Regions from separate parts of the Cellvibrio sp. PSBB023 genome, predicted to be linked through region 2. Evidence: riboswitches for the same ligand, from Rfam matches in the RefSeq annotation. Region 2 holds a riboswitch; the other holds the start of a gene.

Region 1 (8,918 bases), 1.3 Mb from region 2:
ATTTTGCAGCGAAGCATCAGCCTGCAGTTTTGAGGCTTTCAGGTTGTAGTTGTTTTTCAGTGAGAACTCTACCCAGTCCGCGCGGTTGGCTGGTACGGGAGCTACGACGGGAAATTTGGGGGAGAGGGGGGCAACCTGGTCTTCAGGTTTACCTGTCAACACTTCCAATGCTTCATAGTTGATGCTCAGGTTTCCACGTGCAACCAGCGTCGAGGCGCGAGCACTATCAAATGCCGCCTGAGCTTCATGCACTTCGGTAATAGCCGTCAGACCCACTTCAAAGCGTTGCTTGGTTTGTTCCAGCTGTTTGGCCAGAGCTTTTTCTTCAGCGATGGTTGCTTCCAGTGTTTCCACGGCGCGCAGCACATTAAAGTAAGCCTCTGCGGTACGCACAATAAGGCTTTGTTGGTCTGCACCATATTGGGCTTCTGCCTGCTCGCTGAGTTTTGCGCCCTGTTTGTAGTTGTACCAATAGGACATATTGAACAGCGGCTGGCTCAGGGAAATTTCCCAACTTTTGCTATCGGTATCGGTTTTGAGGCTGGTATTGGTCAGATTGTCTGTTGTTTCAATATCTGAATTGGAAATCTGCGCATTGGCGCTGATTTGCGGTAACAGGTTGGAGCGAGCAATGCTTCTGTTCTCAAGGCCTGCTTCGTATTTTGCTTTGTCCGCCTTTAATTGAGCGTCATTTTGCAGGGCAAGCTCATATACATCCAACAAGCTGTTGGCACTGGCTGCAAAAGGAGTGAGTGAGAAAAGGCTGACGAGCAGGTAGAGCTTGGTCTTTTTCATAGGGGTTTCCAAAGTCCAGAGTTTAAGAATTCCAGTTCAACACCTGTGATGCGCTGTTTGATAAGGACCAGTCGCATCGGTGTAAGACAGTCCGCGGGTTGCGTGGAGTTTAGCCGCTTGCCGCCTTGGGGTCGAGAAATGAACGAGGGTTCAGTGGTTAAAAAGGGTAAAACGTCGGCGCCATAACGGGAAGTTACAAATGTAAGCGAAGACCTTGTATTTGCATTTCCGGCGTGCAGCTACGGTTACTGGCAGGCCCGATTAACCCCAAGTGGCTATTTAGATGCACAAGAGCTGCCTTCGGATTCACCCCCTTGCAAAATTGTTTATGTGTTTACGCTGTACCTGGCTGGAACGATTAATGCTATTTAAATGATCAAGTGGTGCGATTTATCGAGTGTTTCGCCAGAGTTTGATTGCTTCGCTGCAAGCCAACTTTTATGATGCGCGCCATTTGCATTGTGCTGGGCTATTAAATGTTCGCCCTTACTTCCCGCTCATCTGCTCGCCGTTTGTGAGCCCTGCCTGGATGAGTTTGGTCGGTTACCTTGCTGCCGTTTTTTTAATCTACCAAAAGGGTCTTTTATGACTATGTCTCTGGAAATTGTACTGGTGATCTTCGCCGTACTCGCCCTGCTCGGGGTGGTGTTCGAAGAGGTGATCCATATCAACAAGGCGAAAACCACGCTATTTTTTGGCAGCCTCTCCTGGCTGGTGATGTTTATGTTTGCCGGCGGTCACAGCCAGCAAGAAGTGATGTTGGAAAAGCTCAATCACAATCTGTTGGAAATTGCCACGCTTTGGTTGTTCCTGATGGCGACTATGACTTTCGTTGCCTACCTCAATGCCAAGGGAATTGTGCAGTCAGTAGTGCAGCGCTTGTGCCCGGCACAGATGAGCACGCGTAGCTTGATGATACTGGTGGCACTGTTTGCGATGATGTTGTCCATGATCTGTGACAATGTTACCGCTACCTTGGTAACACTGGGTCTGGTGCATGCATTTAATGTGGATCAACGTACCCGCATCAAATTGGCAGTATTGGTGGTATTTGCGGTGAACTCAGGCGGTGTTGCCCTGATTACAGGCGATGTGACAACGCTGATGATTTTCCTCTCCGGTCACGTCACTATGCCGCAGCTTTTATTACTGTGGATTCCTGCAATTGCAGGTGTTCTGGTCTTGGCTTGTTTAATGTTCCCCGGTGTTACCGGTCAAGTTGTCACTGAGAAAGATCCCCGCGTGTTTACCGGTATGGACTGGGCGATTGTAGGGACATTTTTCAGCACAATCCTGTGCACCATGCTCTTTAATTTCTTCTTTGGCGTTCCACCGGTTCTGACCTTCCTGGTTGGTTTATCGATTATGTTTTTTATTGGTCACTTTATGGATATGGACCCGGAAGAGATACGCATTCTTGAGTATGTGCGCCAGATTGAATACGAAACCCTGCTGTTCTTCCTCGGTATTCTGTTGCTGGTGGGGATGCTCAAAGAGATTGGTACATTGGATTTGCTGACCAACTTCTATACCCAGTTGGCACCGCAATACGCTAACTATTTAATGGGTATGTTCTCGGCGCTGATTGATAACGTCCCGCTGACAGCGGCGCTGTTAAAGTCCGAGCCGGTACTGCAAACGCCCGAATGGTTGGCCTTAACCTACGGTGTCGGTGTGGGCGGTTCCATGTTGGCGATTGGTTCGGCTGCGGGAATTATCGCCATGAGTAAAGTAAAAGGCTTAACCTTTGGTGCCTTCTTGCGTTACACCCCATTTGTGTTTATTGCTTATAGTTGTGGTTATGTCGTCGCATTGACCTTGGCGAACCTTGTGTTCGGATAATCTCAACTATAGTAAATGTAAAAAAACCGGAGCTTGTCTCCGGTTTTTTTATGGGGAATCGATAACTGAAGGAGGTTAGGCACATGAATTTACACACAATTTATAATGCTATTTGACGCTAGCTGTCAGGATTCGCGCATTTCTGGCTTTAACATTTTTTAACCTTTCCAGTGGAGCAGCTATGTCGTCATTAGAGATTGCCAAACTCGACCTCATGTATGTGGGGATCATCATTTTTACCGGTCTGTTGGGGGGCGTGATCGCCAAAAAAATCAAAGTGCCGGACATAGTGCTGTTTCTATTAATTGGTATCGGCCTTGGGCCAACCATTGGTGGAATCCTGCATGTAGCTGCTGACTCAACCATGAATCAGTTAATTCTGACCATCGGTGCCTGTTACTTGTTGTTTGAAGGTGGAGCGACACTGCGCTTTGCGGTGTTAAAGGAAATCTGGATTACATTGGCTGTTATTGCCACAGTCGGGGTATTGATCACTGGTGCCATCATGACCTATGCCGGCGTCTGGCTGGGGATTCCTATTGGTGTTGCGCTTGTGCTGGCGGCACTCACCGCTTCAACAGACCCGGCGACACTGGTTCCAATTTTCAAACAAGTGCCCATCAAAGACCGTGTATCGCAAACGGTGATGAGTGAGTCGGCCCTTAATGATGCCATGGGGGCCATCGCGACCTTTGCGGTAGTGGCTTATGTGATGGGAACCGGCGAGGGTTTCAGCCTGACGCATTCTATGGGGGAATTGACCTATGAAGCGGGTATGGGGTTGGTGCTGGGCGCGATTGTTGGTTACAGCGCTGCGCTGCTGATGGCTCATGGCAGCATGGGTATTTTCCGTGAGGTAACGCCTTTTGTGATTATCCTGGCGGTGATTACCGTATACCTGTTGGCCGACGAAATAGGTGCATCAGGGTTTATGGCGGTATTTACGCTGGGTGTGATGATTGGCAATAAAGAGTCATTTGGTTTGCCGCTGGACGAGCACGAGCATGAATACCTGGAAGATTACGTGGGTAATACTGCCTTGTTGATGCGCATGTTTATTTTCATCCTGCTCGGGTCACAAGTGAACTTCCACTTACTTAAAGAATATCTGGGTGTTGGTTTGATGTTGTTGTTTGTCTTTATTTTTATCGCTCGCCCGGTCACTGTATTTTTGTGTGCGGGCCCGGATCGCCGCGCCAAATGGAGCTGGAAAGAGCTGGTGTTTATGAGTTGGACCCGCGAAACCGGCGTGATTCCCGCCGCCCTGGTGGGGATTCTGGCGGGTATGAAGGTGCCCGGTATCGATGTAGTTGGCGCTATCACCTTTATCTTTATTCTCGGGACTATTTTGATTCAAGCGCCCACTACCGCCCTGTTGGCGGGTAAGTTGGGGCTATTGAAATCACAGGAAAAGTCAGAATAAACCGACTTTTTTGCCCTGATTGATCGTGCAAAAAACTCCCTTTGGCTCAGGCAAAAGGGAGTTTTTTATGGCGATGTTTGAGCTTTGGGCGGAGCGACAAAACTCGTGTTTCTTTACTCTATGGGCCAACTCCAATAGACTGCGGTTTTCTTGTCGGGGTGCTGTTTAGGGGCGACTAGCCTGTATTCATGCTGAGATATACCCGCCGACCTGATCCGGTTAGTACCGGCGTAGGGAACGAGAGCCTCCAGTTTTGCATGCGTCTCATGCCTTGGTTATTTCTCTTCTTTCCGCGCTGTTGCTGTTTAGTCAATGAATGGCGGAAGTGCAATGAATTCACCCTTATCCACGCCCATAGCACTCACCATTGCCGGTAGCGATAGCGGTGGTGGTGCAGGTATCCAGGCCGATTTAAAAACCTTTTCCGCCTTGGGTGTATTTGGTGCAAGCGTTATTTCATCGCTCACTGCGCAAAATACCTTGGGAGTACAGGGCGTATTCCCCATTCCTCCGGTGTTTGTCCAGCAGCAAATACACTCTGTGCTCAGTGATTTACAGGTCGGCGCGATCAAAAGTGGCATGCTGGCAACAGCGGAAATTATCGATGCTGTTGCGCAATCACTCAGTGCCTATCCCGTGATTCCCTTTGTGCTTGACCCAGTGATGGTCGCCACCAGTGGCGATCGTTTATTGGCAGAAAATGCAATCCAGACACTCATTACCCAACTCATGCCACTGGCCAGTATTATCACGCCCAATTTGCATGAAGCTGCCGTGCTATTAAACGCACCGGTGGCGACAACCCATGAACAAATGCAACAGCAGGGCGAGCGTATCATGGCCCTGGGCGCGCGCGCCGTGTTGATGAAAGGCGGCCATAGCGACAGCGAAAATGCGGTGGATTTATTAGTTACGCCGCAGGGAACCCACGCGTTTTCAGCACCGCGATTACACACTAAAAATACCCACGGCACCGGTTGCACCTTGGCATCCGCTATCGCCGCCGGTTTGGCAAAAAAACTACCACTGCAAGTGGCTGTCGCCCAGGCAAAAGATTATTTGCACCATGCGTTACTGCATTCAGAAAAATTACACATAGGGCAGGGCGCAGGCCCGGTACATCACTTTTATTCCTTTTACTAATACAACTGATTAAGACAAGGCCATTATTATGAATACCAGCGTCGACAAAATTCTCAGTCAAACTGCCGAAGTAGATAAAGCCTCGGTACAACCCTTTACCGGCTCGCAAAAAATTTATGTGCAGGGTTCGCGTTCGGATATTCGTGTGCCTATGCGTGAAATCACTCTGGCGGATACTCCCACTGATTTTGGCGGCGAGAAAAATCCGCCCGTACGTGTGTACGACACCTCAGGCCCTTACACTGATCCAAATGTGACTATCGATTTGCGTACTGGTTTGGGCGATGTGCGCAGCACTTGGATTGAAGAGCGAAATGACACAGAAATTTTGGAAGACAGCCATTCCGAATTTACCAATGCGCGATTGAATGATCCGAAGCTTGCACATCTGCGCTTCAACCTCACTCGCAAGCCGCGCCGTGCCAAACCGGGTATGAACGTATCGCAAATGCACTATGCCAAAAAAGGCATCATCACGCCGGAGATGGAATACATCGCCATCCGCGAAAATATGGCGCTGGCACAAGCGCGTGAATTGGGCGTAGATCCCCAATATAAAGCCTTGGGGCAGCAACACAAAGGCATGAGTTTCGGCGCGAGTATTCCCGATGAAATTACCCCGGAATTTGTGCGCAGCGAAGTTGCGCGTGGTCGTGCGATTATCCCGGCCAACATCAATCACCCGGAATTGGAACCGATGATTATCGGGCGCAATTTCCTGGTAAAAATCAACGGCAATATTGGCAACTCAGCACTGGGTTCTTCGATTGAAGAAGAAGTGGAAAAGCTCACTTGGGGCGCGCGTTGGGGGGCGGATACGGTGATGGATTTATCCACCGGCAAAAATATTCACGAAACCCGCGAGTGGATTATTCGCAATTCACACGTACCTATTGGCACTGTGCCAATTTATCAAGCCTTGGAAAAAGTGGATGGCATTGCTGAAAACCTGACGTGGGAAATTTTCCGCGATACCTTGATTGAACAAGCTGAGCAGGGCGTTGATTATTTTACTATCCACGCCGGTGTATTGCTGCGCTATGTACCGCTCACGGCTAAACGCGTGACGGGCATAGTGTCGCGTGGTGGCTCGATTATGGCCAAGTGGTGTTTGGCGCATCACCAGGAAAATTTCCTCTACACCCACTTTGAAGAAATTTGCGAAATCATGAAAGCTTACGACGTAAGCTTCTCATTGGGCGACGGCCTGCGCCCCGGTTCTATTGCCGATGCCAACGATGAAGCGCAATTCGGCGAGCTGGAAACCTTGGGTGAGTTAACCAAAATCGCCTGGAAACACGATGTGCAGTGCATGATCGAAGGCCCCGGCCATGTGCCAATGCACATGATCAAGGAAAATATGGATAAACAATTGGAAGTGTGCGACGAAGCGCCTTTCTATACCCTTGGGCCATTAACAACCGATATCGCGCCGGGTTATGACCACATCACCTCGGGTATTGGTGCGGCCATGATCGGCTGGTTCGGTTGCGCCATGCTTTGTTATGTAACGCCAAAAGAGCATTTGGGCTTGCCGAATAAAGACGACGTAAAAGAAGGCATTATCACCTACAAAATTGCCGCCCACGCCGCCGATTTGGCGAAAGGTCACCCGGGTGCGCAGTTGCGCGATAATGCGCTTTCAAAAGCGCGTTTTGAATTCCGCTGGGAAGATCAATTTAACCTGGGGCTCGATCCAGATACGGCGCGTTCTTATCACGATGAAACCCTGCCGAAAGACTCAGCAAAAGTAGCGCACTTTTGCTCTATGTGCGGGCCTAAATTCTGCTCCATGAAAATCACCCAGGAAGTGCGTGACTACGCTGCAAAAAATGGTGCGGATATTTCCGTGATTGGCGATCAGGATATTATCAAGATGATCGATGTCGAAGCGGAAATGAAACAGAAATCCAAAGAGTTTTTGGAAGCGGGCGCAGAGATTTACCATAGGGTATAAATCCCTTCTCCCCTCTTTTTTCAAAGGGGGGATTTAAACAATCAACAAGACTTTAGTTATGATCAAAAAACCGGAATTTACCCGCGCGGATGTTGACATCATTCGCCGTGAAGAAATGTATAAACGTTTTTTCCGTGTGGAAAAAATCTTCCTGCGTCATAAATTATTTGAAGGTGGGTGGGGCAAGGAAATTGGCCGCGAATTGTTTGTGCGCGGCGAAGCTGTGGCTGTTGTGTTGTACGATCCACGGCGCGATTTGATTGGCATGGTGGAACAATTTCGTGTAGGTGCACTCGACGAGCCTAACGGTCCCTGGTGTTACGAAGTGGTTGCCGGCATGCTGGAAGAGGGGGAATCCCCAGAGGATGTTGCGCGCCGCGAATTGTTGGAAGAGGCAAACGTAACGCCTTATGCAATGGAATATATTTGTAATTATTTATCCAGCCCTGGTGGTTCTGATGAAAAATTACATTTATTTTGTGGTTTGTGTGATCTGGGTTCGGCCGGTGGCGTATTTGGTTTGCCGGAAGAAGGTGAAGATATACGTGTGCACATACTGGCTGCCGAAGATGTCTTTGCCGAGTTATTAAACGGTGCGTTTAATAATGCTGCCGCGTTAATTTGTTTGCAGTGGTTGCAAATGAATCGCAACCGTTTACGTACGCAAGTGGCGGCAGAATAATTTTTTATTGTCATTGACTTAGCTGCATCTCTGGCTAACACTTCACTCAGGGCGACGCTGCTCGCCCTTATCTGGGCAGGATCAATTTGATGATCTTGTCGCTCATTATCCGTTTGTTATCAGGTTTGTATGTTTACATTGCGTGTTGCCAAGGCTCAACCCGAGTACGTGACTTATAAGGAACGTTACAAAGTGGACTTACCTTTGCAAATGGCGGAATGCGAAGCAAATTATGTGCGCTTATCCAAGTTGGTTGCGCGCGAGGCAGCGGATGAGATCCGTTTTATAGTGACCACTGCAAATCAGCCGTGGTTGCATCTTTTGAAAATCACTGAACGCTCGCCCTATACCACAACCCTGGAATTGAGCCGAACGGCCATGGGTGTTGCTTCCGAGTGGTTGTCCATGCCCAAACTTACCTTGCGTATGTACCACGATGCCAAGCTCGCCGAAGTGCTGGCATGGGAAGGTCACAAACGCTTGCGCCCCCGCTACGATTATCCCAACCAGTCTATGTACCAAAGCGATGAAAAATACCAGCTCAATCGTTTTTTGGGTGAATGGCTGAACTTGTGCCTGGCACAAGGTCACGATGCGAACGAATTGGCTCCTTTTTAATAGAATGTCGATTGGTTCACAGCAGGCTTAAGTTTTACATTTCTTGGCCGTCGAACGCGGCATTTTTCTTTTTTGAGACTGGCGCGACAACTACCTTGCGTATATTGTTGCTGCTAATATCCCACTTATTGTGACGCCTCAGTCATCATAGATGGGCTGTCAATTTTACGCATAAGCTCAACCACTACAAAAATAACCCAACCACTACAGTAACCCGACTATCAAAGGATGAGAGCCGCCAGTGCGTCTGATTCAGATAACCGATTGCCATTTGGGAGCGCAACAGAGCGAATCTCTTTTGGGGCTAAATACTGACCAGAGTCTCGATGACGTTTTGCAGCTGATTCAGACCTCTGAATCCGGTTTTGATCATCTTTTATGCACTGGCGATATCGCCAGTGAAGCACATAAAGATTGTTACCAGCGTTTTGAAACCAGTATCCGTCGCTATTTTTCCC
Region 2 (8,918 bases):
GCCGACCATGATGTTGTGTTGCAGGCTACCGGTGTTGAACTCGCCTTGTAGTTCAACGGAATTGGCCGTTGTTTTGTTCATGGTCTCTTGCCATGCATAGCTGTTTTGACGGACAAGTCCCTGCCAATCACAGTTGGTGCCTGTGGGTGTCAGCCCGTTTTGACCGCACCAGGTGCCGCCAAAGAAGTGGTCAAAATTCTGCTCGGCTTCACGCTGGCTAAGGCTCCAGTGCAGCTTCCAGTTTTCCGTTAACTGGTAGCGCACATCCGAGCGCAACACGTTCAGTATGTCCTCCACATAGTCACCTTCTTGGGCAAAACTGGTACGTATGGGAGTACCTGCGGGCAAGCTTTCGTAGGTTGGGCCGCGATCCGGTGTGCGGGTAAGTTCGTCATAGGTGTATTGCACCGTCCACTCCAAACCCTCGCGATTATTGTAGGTAAAGCTGGGGGAGATCATGCGGATGTCGTTTTCAATGCCTTTGCGGAAGCTGTCGCTATCGCCCACTTCACCAGTCACGCGCACGGCAAGGTTTTCGCTGGTTACCTGATTGACATCCAAGGTCAAGCCTCTTGAATCCCAACTACCTGCATACACACCGACACTGCTGGGTGATTCAAAGTTGGCGTACTTGCTCACCATGTTGATAACACCACCGCCTGCGCTGCGGCCATAAAGCAGGGAGGCCGGGCCTTTGAGGATTTCAATGCGCTCGACATTGGCAGTGCTGCGTCTTACCTGACCGCTTTCACGCACGCCATCGCGGTAGATGTCATTGCTGTCGGCGCTGAAGCCGCGAATCATGATGCCATCGCCACGCATGTCGTACTGGGTATTTACGCCCGGTGTACCGGCGAGCATCACACTCAAATCGTTCACGCCATAGAGTTTGTATTTCTGCACATCAATGGTGTCGATGGTTTGCGGCGTGTCTTTGACATCCTGCCCATTGCGGTTGACCTTGGCCTGCTTGTAATTGGTGTAGCTTTTACTGGGGTCCTGCTCGCTCATCGCCTCAATAACGACGGTTGGCATAACCGCTTTTTTGGTTTGTTCGGTTTGCTGGGCAAGGCTTGATTGGCTGGCAGAAATCGCCAGCAACGCCAATACCAATGGCTTAAGTCCGGGGCGATGTGCGGTGCGAGACGTAGCGGATACAGTTGTAACTGCCTGCGAGATGGTAGTGGTCATAGGTTCCCCAAGTAGTGGTTTTGGTAAGGCGGCGCACTATATCCACAAAATTATGGCGCGTAAATGATAATTATTGGCGTTTGATATAATTTTTTGTCCTTGGTTTGGCGCGTCGATCCTCGTGCGGATGAGGGGGGTAGGGAATTTGAATCTGGCGACATAGATATTCCCCGTAAGTCGCCTAAACTGCCAAAATACCGCCATGGTTTTTGGGGTTATTTTTGATTGCTGCGCAATGGGCAGCGTTTTGCGGTAAATGTTTCATGGAAAATATTGTAGTTGTGGTGATTGCGTTGCTGATTGGTCTGTCATTGCAGCGCGTTAAACGTATTCCGGAAAATTGTGCGACATCCCTTAATTTGTATGTCATTTACGTCGCCTTACCGGCACTGGTTCTGGTTGAGATTCCCAAGCTCACCTTTAACCATGAGGCGGTAATTACGGTTATCGCTGCCTGGGTGATTATGCTTTTTGCGGCGGTGATTACTTGGGTAACGGCGCGGGCCTTGTCCTGGTCGCGCGAGGTGACGGGGGCGATATTGTTATTGGTTACACTGGGCAATACCGGTTTTGTGGGTATTCCCTTGATTGAGGCGCATTTGGGGAGGGAGGCCTTGCCCTATGCCATTCTGTATGACCAGTTGGGCACCTTTATCGGGCTGAATACCCTGGGTATCGGGTTGGCGTGTTACTACTCGTCCAGCCAGAGTTCGGTCGCAGGCATTGCGCGCAATATTCTGGTTTTTCCGCCATTTATCGCCTTGATGCTGGCGTTTGCAGTGGGGGCATTGTGGGTGTATCCGGAGTGGTTAGCCGCCGCACTCGGGCGAATCTCATCTACACTGGTTCCAGTGGTCATGGTTGCTGTTGGCTTGCAGTGGCGCTTGTCATTGAAGCGTGAGTATTTTTCGCCGCTCTTGCTGGGGCTGTTTTATATGCTGGTGGTCACCCCGGCGTTTGCCTGGTTTGGGCTGTGGCTGTTCGATATCGATGGCTTGGCGGCGCGGGTTATTTTATTGGAAGCGGCAATGCCTGCCATGATTTCTGCCGGTGTACTGGCGACTACACATAACCTGGCGCCGCGTTTGGCGGCCTCCATGGTGGGCTATAGCTTGTTGTTGGGCTTATTCAGTGTGTGGGTGTGGCGCTTGTTAATCTAATAACGGATAAAAATTCTTCGGTAAATTTTTGCACGGATGGTTTTATGTATGTCGCATGATCAACAGTCATTCGTGACGGATGACGGTTCGACGTTATGGGAACCTTTACAGCTCGGCGTTTATGCGGATTACCTTGCGCGCTTGTCCGCAACAAACCCGGTGATTGTTACTGACGATATTATGGCGGCTGATGGACAGCTATTGCTGCCGCGCGCCACAGTGCTTGACCAGGCCGCTATCGCTCGCTGGAAACACAAAACGCTTGCTCGTCCTCTCGCCAATTCCATTCAGCTAAGCAAATCCATCTCCACCGATGATTTGTTGCAGCATCTGCTCGATACCATTCGCTCCACAGAATATTTCCAGTCATTGGCTGAGCGTAAACATCCAATCAGCTCTCTGGAGCCAGCTTGTGCCAAGTTGTCCAGCCTGCCGTTAGTGCAGCAATTTTTAACGGTTATGGCGGCGCAGATGAGTGATTTATACGAGCGCACGCTGTGCGTCAGTCTCTGGGCGTTGTACATCGCGCAGGAAATGCGTTTGCCTGCGCAGGATTCGGGTGAGGTTTTCTGGGCAGCAATCACCCACGATATTGGCATGTTGTTCATCGATCCGCAGGTGCTTAACAAAACCGAGGGATTAACGGCGGCGGATTGGCGGCAGGTGCAGCGCCATGTGGAAATATCGCGCCGTATTTTGATGGATATACCGGGCATATCCGAACCCCTTGTGACGGCTGTCAGTGAGCACCACGAGCGCTGTGATGGTACAGGGTATCCACAGGCGAAGGTGGAGAGCGAGTTGTCGCTTTTTGGGCAAATTCTCGCGGTGGCAGATTCAATTGTTGGTATTTACTTTAATCGCTTTAAAGCGCAAGGGCGCCGGTGGCGAGAGGTTATTCCGGTATTGGAGATGAACCGCGCGGCTTATTTGTATCGCAGTTGCGACATTGTCACTACCATGATTTTGCGCAGTGAGTTGCCGCTGCCGGATGTAGTCAGTGGCAGTGGTGTGCCTGAATTCGCCGAGCGCATGCTGCAACAAAATTTGCAATTGCAACGCTGGTTTACGCAGCTGCGCGATTGCTTAACGGCTGTGGGTTATACCCATGGCGACCGTAAATTACATGCGCTGCAAAACGTTATTTTCCATGTTGCGACTACTTTTAAAGGCAGCATGCTTTTTAAAGAAGATTTGCGTGAATCGCTGGAGTCCATGGCGGGGCAAGAGGGAAATAGCATCAGCAAAGTGGTTGCCGATGCCTCATTGGCACAGCAGGAAATGACATTTCATTTGCAGCGTTTGAGTCGCATGTTGCAAATGTATATTTCAAGTAATGACGCAAAAGATCCTAAAATTCTCGCGCGGCTGCAAGAAGGTTTTACTGCTATCGGCGGCTATATTGCACAGCGCAATACGCCGCCTGACTCTTGAGTGCAGTGGGTTTTACTGCTGGTGCCAAAAGGGTTGGCCAATGGTGGGGGTGCTTGGACTGGCCGTTTGGCGTTTTTGCATCAGACCCGCCTTATAGGCTTTGCGGCCTGCATCAATCGCATCGGCAAATGCTTCAGCCATGAGCGGCGGGTTGTGCGCTTTGGCGACGGCAGTATTCAGCAAGATGCCATCAAAGCCCATTTCCATCGCTTCCGCTGCTTGCGAGGGTGCACCCAGGCCTGCATCGATAATCATGGGTACATCTTTAATGCGCTCGCGCAGGGTGCGCAAATTGTAGCGGTTCAATAAGCCCTGGCCGGTACCGATGGGCGAACCCCAAGGCATTAATACTTCGCAGCCCACATCCAATAAGCGTTTGCACAAAATCAAATCATCGGTGCAGTAGGGCAGCACTTTAAAACCTTTTTTAATCAGAATGTCTGCTGCTTCCAGCAGGCCAAAAGGGTCGGGTTGCAGATTGTAATCGTCGCCCACCACTTCCAGTTTGATCCAGTCGGTATTAAAAATTTCGCGCGACATTTCCGCGAGCGTCACTGCTTCCTTAACCGATTTGCAACCCGCCGTATTGGGCAGCAGGCGACAGCCGCTCTCCTGAATATATTGCCAAATAGCATCGCCATCGCGATTGGCTGGATTTTGGCGGCGCAAACCGAGGGTAACAATGTCACTGCGCGATTGAATGATAGAATCGCGCATTAACTGCGGCGATGCGTAAAGTGCTGTGCCCAATAAAAAGCGGCTGGAAAATGTTTCGCCGTAGAGGGTGAAATCTTTTTCAGGTTTGTTGTAACTCATATCAACCTCCACCAACCGGTTTGACGATATCGACTTGATCGCCATCCAATAATTCGCGCTCGGAATAGGTCGAGCGAGGCACAAATTCGCCGTTTATGGCCACGGCGATTTTACTGTCGCCATAGCCCCATTGTTGTAAGGCATCGCCGAGCAGCGTCTTTGCCGCAAGCGTTTGCGTTTCGTTGTTTACACTCAGTTCAATTGTCATAAGCTGTGTTTTCTAGTGGCGATTTAACAGTGCGGAAAAAATCGGTTCTGGCTTGTTAAATACATGGGCAAGCACATTTTCAACCACGGCTGGTGCAAGCAAATAACCGTGGCGAAATAATCCGTTAGCGCTAATCAGGCCGACCTCAACATCTACCCTGGGTAAGTTATCCATAAATGCCGGACGCAAATTGGTATCCATTTCGATAATGCGCGCTTCGGCAAAGGCGGGCGACAAGGTGTAAAGCGCGCTGCTTAATTCAAGGCTGGATTGCAGTGTAACCGGCGAGCGATCCTCGCTCTCGATCTGCGTGGCGCCGATAATAAAACGATTGCCCGGTTTCGGCACCACATAAAGTTGATAGCGCGGGTGCATTAACCGCACCGGGCGCTGCAAACGGATTTCACTGGTTTCTACATGCAGTGTTTCACCGCGCACGCCGCGCAATTGTCGCGCTGGGGTTTTAGCGCCCAGCCCACGGCAATCGATGACCAAATCAAACGTTTCGGCGGTGCCATTGGCGATAATTTTTCCCGCCGCTACGTCGACGGCGGTATGTTCGCGTAGGTGAATGGTGCTCTGGATAATCTCATCGCCAAGCAAGCGTAAAAATTCGCGGTTGTGCAGATGGCCTTCTTCTTCCAAAAATAAACCTTGCTGAAAGTTCGGGCTTAAATCCGGCTCCAGGGTTTGAATCTGCAATTGGTTTACTGCTTCATAACGACGGCATTCGGGAATCACAAAATGTAATTCGCGTACAAATTGTTCCAGTTCGCTCGCATCTTGCGGGTGCGCCACTACCAAACTGCCGTTGCTAAAAAACAGTGGGTCACTGGTATTACTGTCGGCATTGAGTTGCGCCGCCCAGTGTGGCCAATGTGCGAGTGCAAATTGCCCCATGCGGTAAACCCCTTCATCGGACACCACCGCTTCGCTCAGGGGAGCGACCATGCCCGCTGCGGTAAATGCCGCCGCGCGTTTGCTTTGGGGTTCGGTGGGGGTAAAACTGCCCGCTTCAAACAAACTGACCTCAAGCCCGGCTTTATTTAATTGCCATGCGAGCAATCGGCCAAGCAAACCGGCACCGGCGATAGCAATCTTGTGGGGAAGGGATGTGTTATGTGTTGAGTCTTTCATAGTGCCTCTGAGTCGAGGCGGAGAGTGGGCAATAGCCATGGCTGATGCACCTTGTTCCCTCCGCAGGTATTAGCCTGTTCAGGTTCTACGGATTGGGCCGAACCCATCTCAGCCTCCGTATGACTCACTGTTCAGTGAGGCACCAAGGCGCTCCGACAAGAAGGTGGCCAATATACTGGCCACCCTTTTACTTGGCAATCTATACGCGGTTTATTTACTGATGGATTCCACCCTGCAAACAAATTCTCCCTGCGCTACCCGTGCATTGAGGGTAGTGCCAGGCATAACCTGATTGCTGTGGGTGATCACCTTTTGCGTCTGGGGGTCGGTTACCAATGCGTAGCCGCGCTCCAGTGTGCTCAACGGATTCAATGTGTTTAACAAGCGCACCGCCTCACCATGGGCTTGTTTCTTGCGCTCGATAATCCGGTATTGCGCCTTTTGCAGGCGCTGGGCGTAGGCGGAAATCCGTTCATTCAGTTGTTGCAAGCGCACTTGTGGGTGATGCGCCTGTTGGCGGATCTGCAACTGTTGAAGGCGGTTTTTGTAATCCACCAGTAAGTGCTTGAGATGATTTTTCAGGCGCAGTTCGAGATTATCCAGACGCTGCGCCTGCTGTTCCAATCGTTCACGCGGGTGGCGCAAACGCTGGCGCAGGTTATGCAAATGCTTTTGCCACTGCTGCAAACGGCGCAACATGGCTTCTTCAAGCAGCACCTCAAAACCGATAAATTTATCCAGCCAGTCATCGCCATCGGGTACGAGCAGTTCAGCGGCAGCCGATGGTGTGGGTGCGCGCAGGTCGGCAACAAAGTCGGCGATGGTGAAATCCACCTCATGGCCAACGCCGCTCACAATGGGCAAGGCACTGTTAAATATGGCGCGTGCGACGATTTCCTCGTTAAACGACCACAAGTCTTCCATGGAGCCACCACCACGGGTCAGCAGCAACACATCAAATAAACCGCAGCGGTTGGCCAGTTCAATTGCCTTCACAATTTGCGGTGCTGACTCTTTGCCCTGAACTGCCACCGGGATCACGGTCACTGGAATGCTGGGGAAGCGGCGCTCCAGTACGCTCAGTACATCGCGAATGGCCGCGCCGGTGGGGGAGGTGATAACACCTATGTGTTTGGGGAGCGGTGGCAGGGCTTTTTTATGGGCTTCATTGAACAGTCCTTCTTGTGCCAGCTTGTGTTTGAGCTCATCAAAGGCGCGCTGCAAGGCGCCGCTACCAGCTTCTTCCATGTGTTCGGCGATAATTTGGTAGTCGCCGCGGCCTTCATAAAGGCTGACGCGTGCGCGCAACAGCACATGCTGCCCCTGCTGCGGCTTAAAGCGTACCAACATGTTGCGATTGCGGAACATGCAACAGCGCACCTGTGCCTGATCGTCCTTCAGGGTGAAATACCAGTGACCGGAGGAGGGGGTGGAAACGTTAGAAAGTTCGCCTTCCACCCACAGCAGCGGCAGGTGGGTTTCGAGCAGCTGGCGCGCCTGACGATTGAGCTGGCTGACGCTGAATATCTCGCGGTCAGTTGTTTTTGGGGGTAAGGTAGTTGTCATAGGGCGCCATTCTAGGTGATGCCTGTGATTGAGGGTAGCCTTGATCGGCGTATTGGCGCCTGTAGCCAACACTAGATATTGTGGTTTCTGGTTTACCGGCGTCGCTCAAGTCGATATACTTCCGCGCTTATTTTTTTATCTGCTTTGAGGTTGGATGCTATGTTGCGAATTGCTGAAGAAGCCCTCACCTTTGATGACGTATTATTGGTGCCAGGTTATTCGGATGTCACCCCGAAAGATGTCTCCCTGAAGACTCAGTTGACTCGCAAGATTCAATTAAACATTCCCCTCATCTCGGCGGCCATGGATACCGTAACCGAATCCCGCTTGGCGATTGCCATGGCGCAGGAAGGCGGTATCGGCATCATTCACAAGAATATGTCTATCGAGGCTCAGGCGGCGGAAGTGCGCGCGGTGAAGAAGTTCGAAGCCGGTGTGGTGAAAGATCCCATCACCATCGACTCCGCCGCTACCATTCGCGACCTGATTGCCCTGACCCGCAAGAACAATATTTCCGGTGTTCCCGTGCTGCATAACGGCGATCTGGTTGGCATAGTGACCGGTCGCGATGTGCGCTTTGAAACCAATCTGGATGCCAGCGTGTCCAGCATCATGACTCCCAAAGAACAGTTGGTCACCGTCAAAGAAGGCTTCACTGCGGAAGAAGTGCGCAATTTGCTGCACAAACACCGTATCGAGAAAGTATTGGTCGTTAACGACAACTTCGAGCTGACCGGCTTGATTACCGTTAAGGATATGAACAAAGCCGAAAAATACCCCACTGCCTGTAAAGACCCCGAAGGGCGCTTACGTGTTGGCGCCAGTATTGGTACCAGCCGCGATACCGACGAGCGTGTCGCGGCGCTGGTAGAGGCGGGCGTGGATGTATTGGTGGTTGATACTGCCCACGGTCACTCCAAAAACGTATTGGATCGCGTGCGCGCGATCAAAACCAAGTACCCGGAAGTGCAAGTGATTGGCGGTAATATCGCCACTGGCGCTGCTGCCTTGGCCTTGGTTGAAGCCGGTGCAGATGCGGTAAAAGTCGGGATCGGCCCAGGTTCTATTTGTACTACCCGCATCGTCAGTGGCGTTGGTGTACCGCAAATTTCGGCTATCGCTAATGTCGTTGCCGCCCTTGAAGGGACTGGCGTACCTGCCATTGCTGATGGCGGTATTCGCTATTCAGGTGATATCGCCAAAGCCGTGGTCGCTGGTGCTCATGCGGTCATGATGGGCTCTATGTTCGCCGGTACTGAAGAGGCACCGGGTGAAGTTGAGCTGTTCCAAGGGCGTACTTACAAAGCTTATCGTGGCATGGGTTCCTTGGGCGCTATGGCGCAAACGCAGGGTTCCAGTGATCGCTACTTTCAGGATGCCAGTGCCGGTGCTGAGAAGTTGGTTCC

What was found. Region 2 has a riboswitch for thiamine pyrophosphate ahead of B0D95_RS07340 (FAD-dependent oxidoreductase). Riboswitches for the same ligand answer to the same signal wherever they lie in the genome.
Region 1: linked by a shared signal. The riboswitch ahead of thiD (bifunctional hydroxymethylpyrimidine kinase/phosphomethylpyrimidine kinase) and the one ahead of B0D95_RS07340 (FAD-dependent oxidoreductase) in region 2 are both predicted to bind thiamine pyrophosphate.

The regions. Positions count from the first base shown of each region.
Region 1 covers NZ_CP019799.1:311,954-320,871, forward strand. The annotation lists gene B0D95_RS01450 (TolC family outer membrane protein) at 1-795, opposite strand, end outside; gene nhaD (sodium:proton antiporter NhaD) at 1,381-2,637, shown strand; gene B0D95_RS01465 (sodium:proton antiporter) at 2,819-4,060, shown strand; TPP riboswitch at 4,205-4,314, shown strand; gene thiD (bifunctional hydroxymethylpyrimidine kinase/phosphomethylpyrimidine kinase) at 4,391-5,203, shown strand; gene thiC (phosphomethylpyrimidine synthase ThiC) at 5,232-7,160, shown strand; gene B0D95_RS01480 (NUDIX domain-containing protein) at 7,219-7,842, shown strand; gene B0D95_RS01485 (DUF1249 domain-containing protein) at 7,972-8,460, shown strand; gene cpdA (3',5'-cyclic-AMP phosphodiesterase) at 8,702-8,918, shown strand, end outside.
Region 2 covers NZ_CP019799.1:1,634,223-1,643,140, reverse strand. The annotation lists gene B0D95_RS07365 (TonB-dependent siderophore receptor) at 1-1,191, opposite strand, end outside; gene B0D95_RS07360 (AEC family transporter) at 1,455-2,351, shown strand; gene B0D95_RS07355 (HD-GYP domain-containing protein) at 2,400-3,785, shown strand; gene B0D95_RS07350 (thiazole synthase) at 3,798-4,601, opposite strand; gene thiS (sulfur carrier protein ThiS) at 4,603-4,809, opposite strand; gene B0D95_RS07340 (FAD-dependent oxidoreductase) at 4,822-5,946, opposite strand; TPP riboswitch at 5,985-6,111, opposite strand; gene xseA (exodeoxyribonuclease VII large subunit) at 6,157-7,512, opposite strand; gene guaB (IMP dehydrogenase) at 7,672-8,918, shown strand, end outside.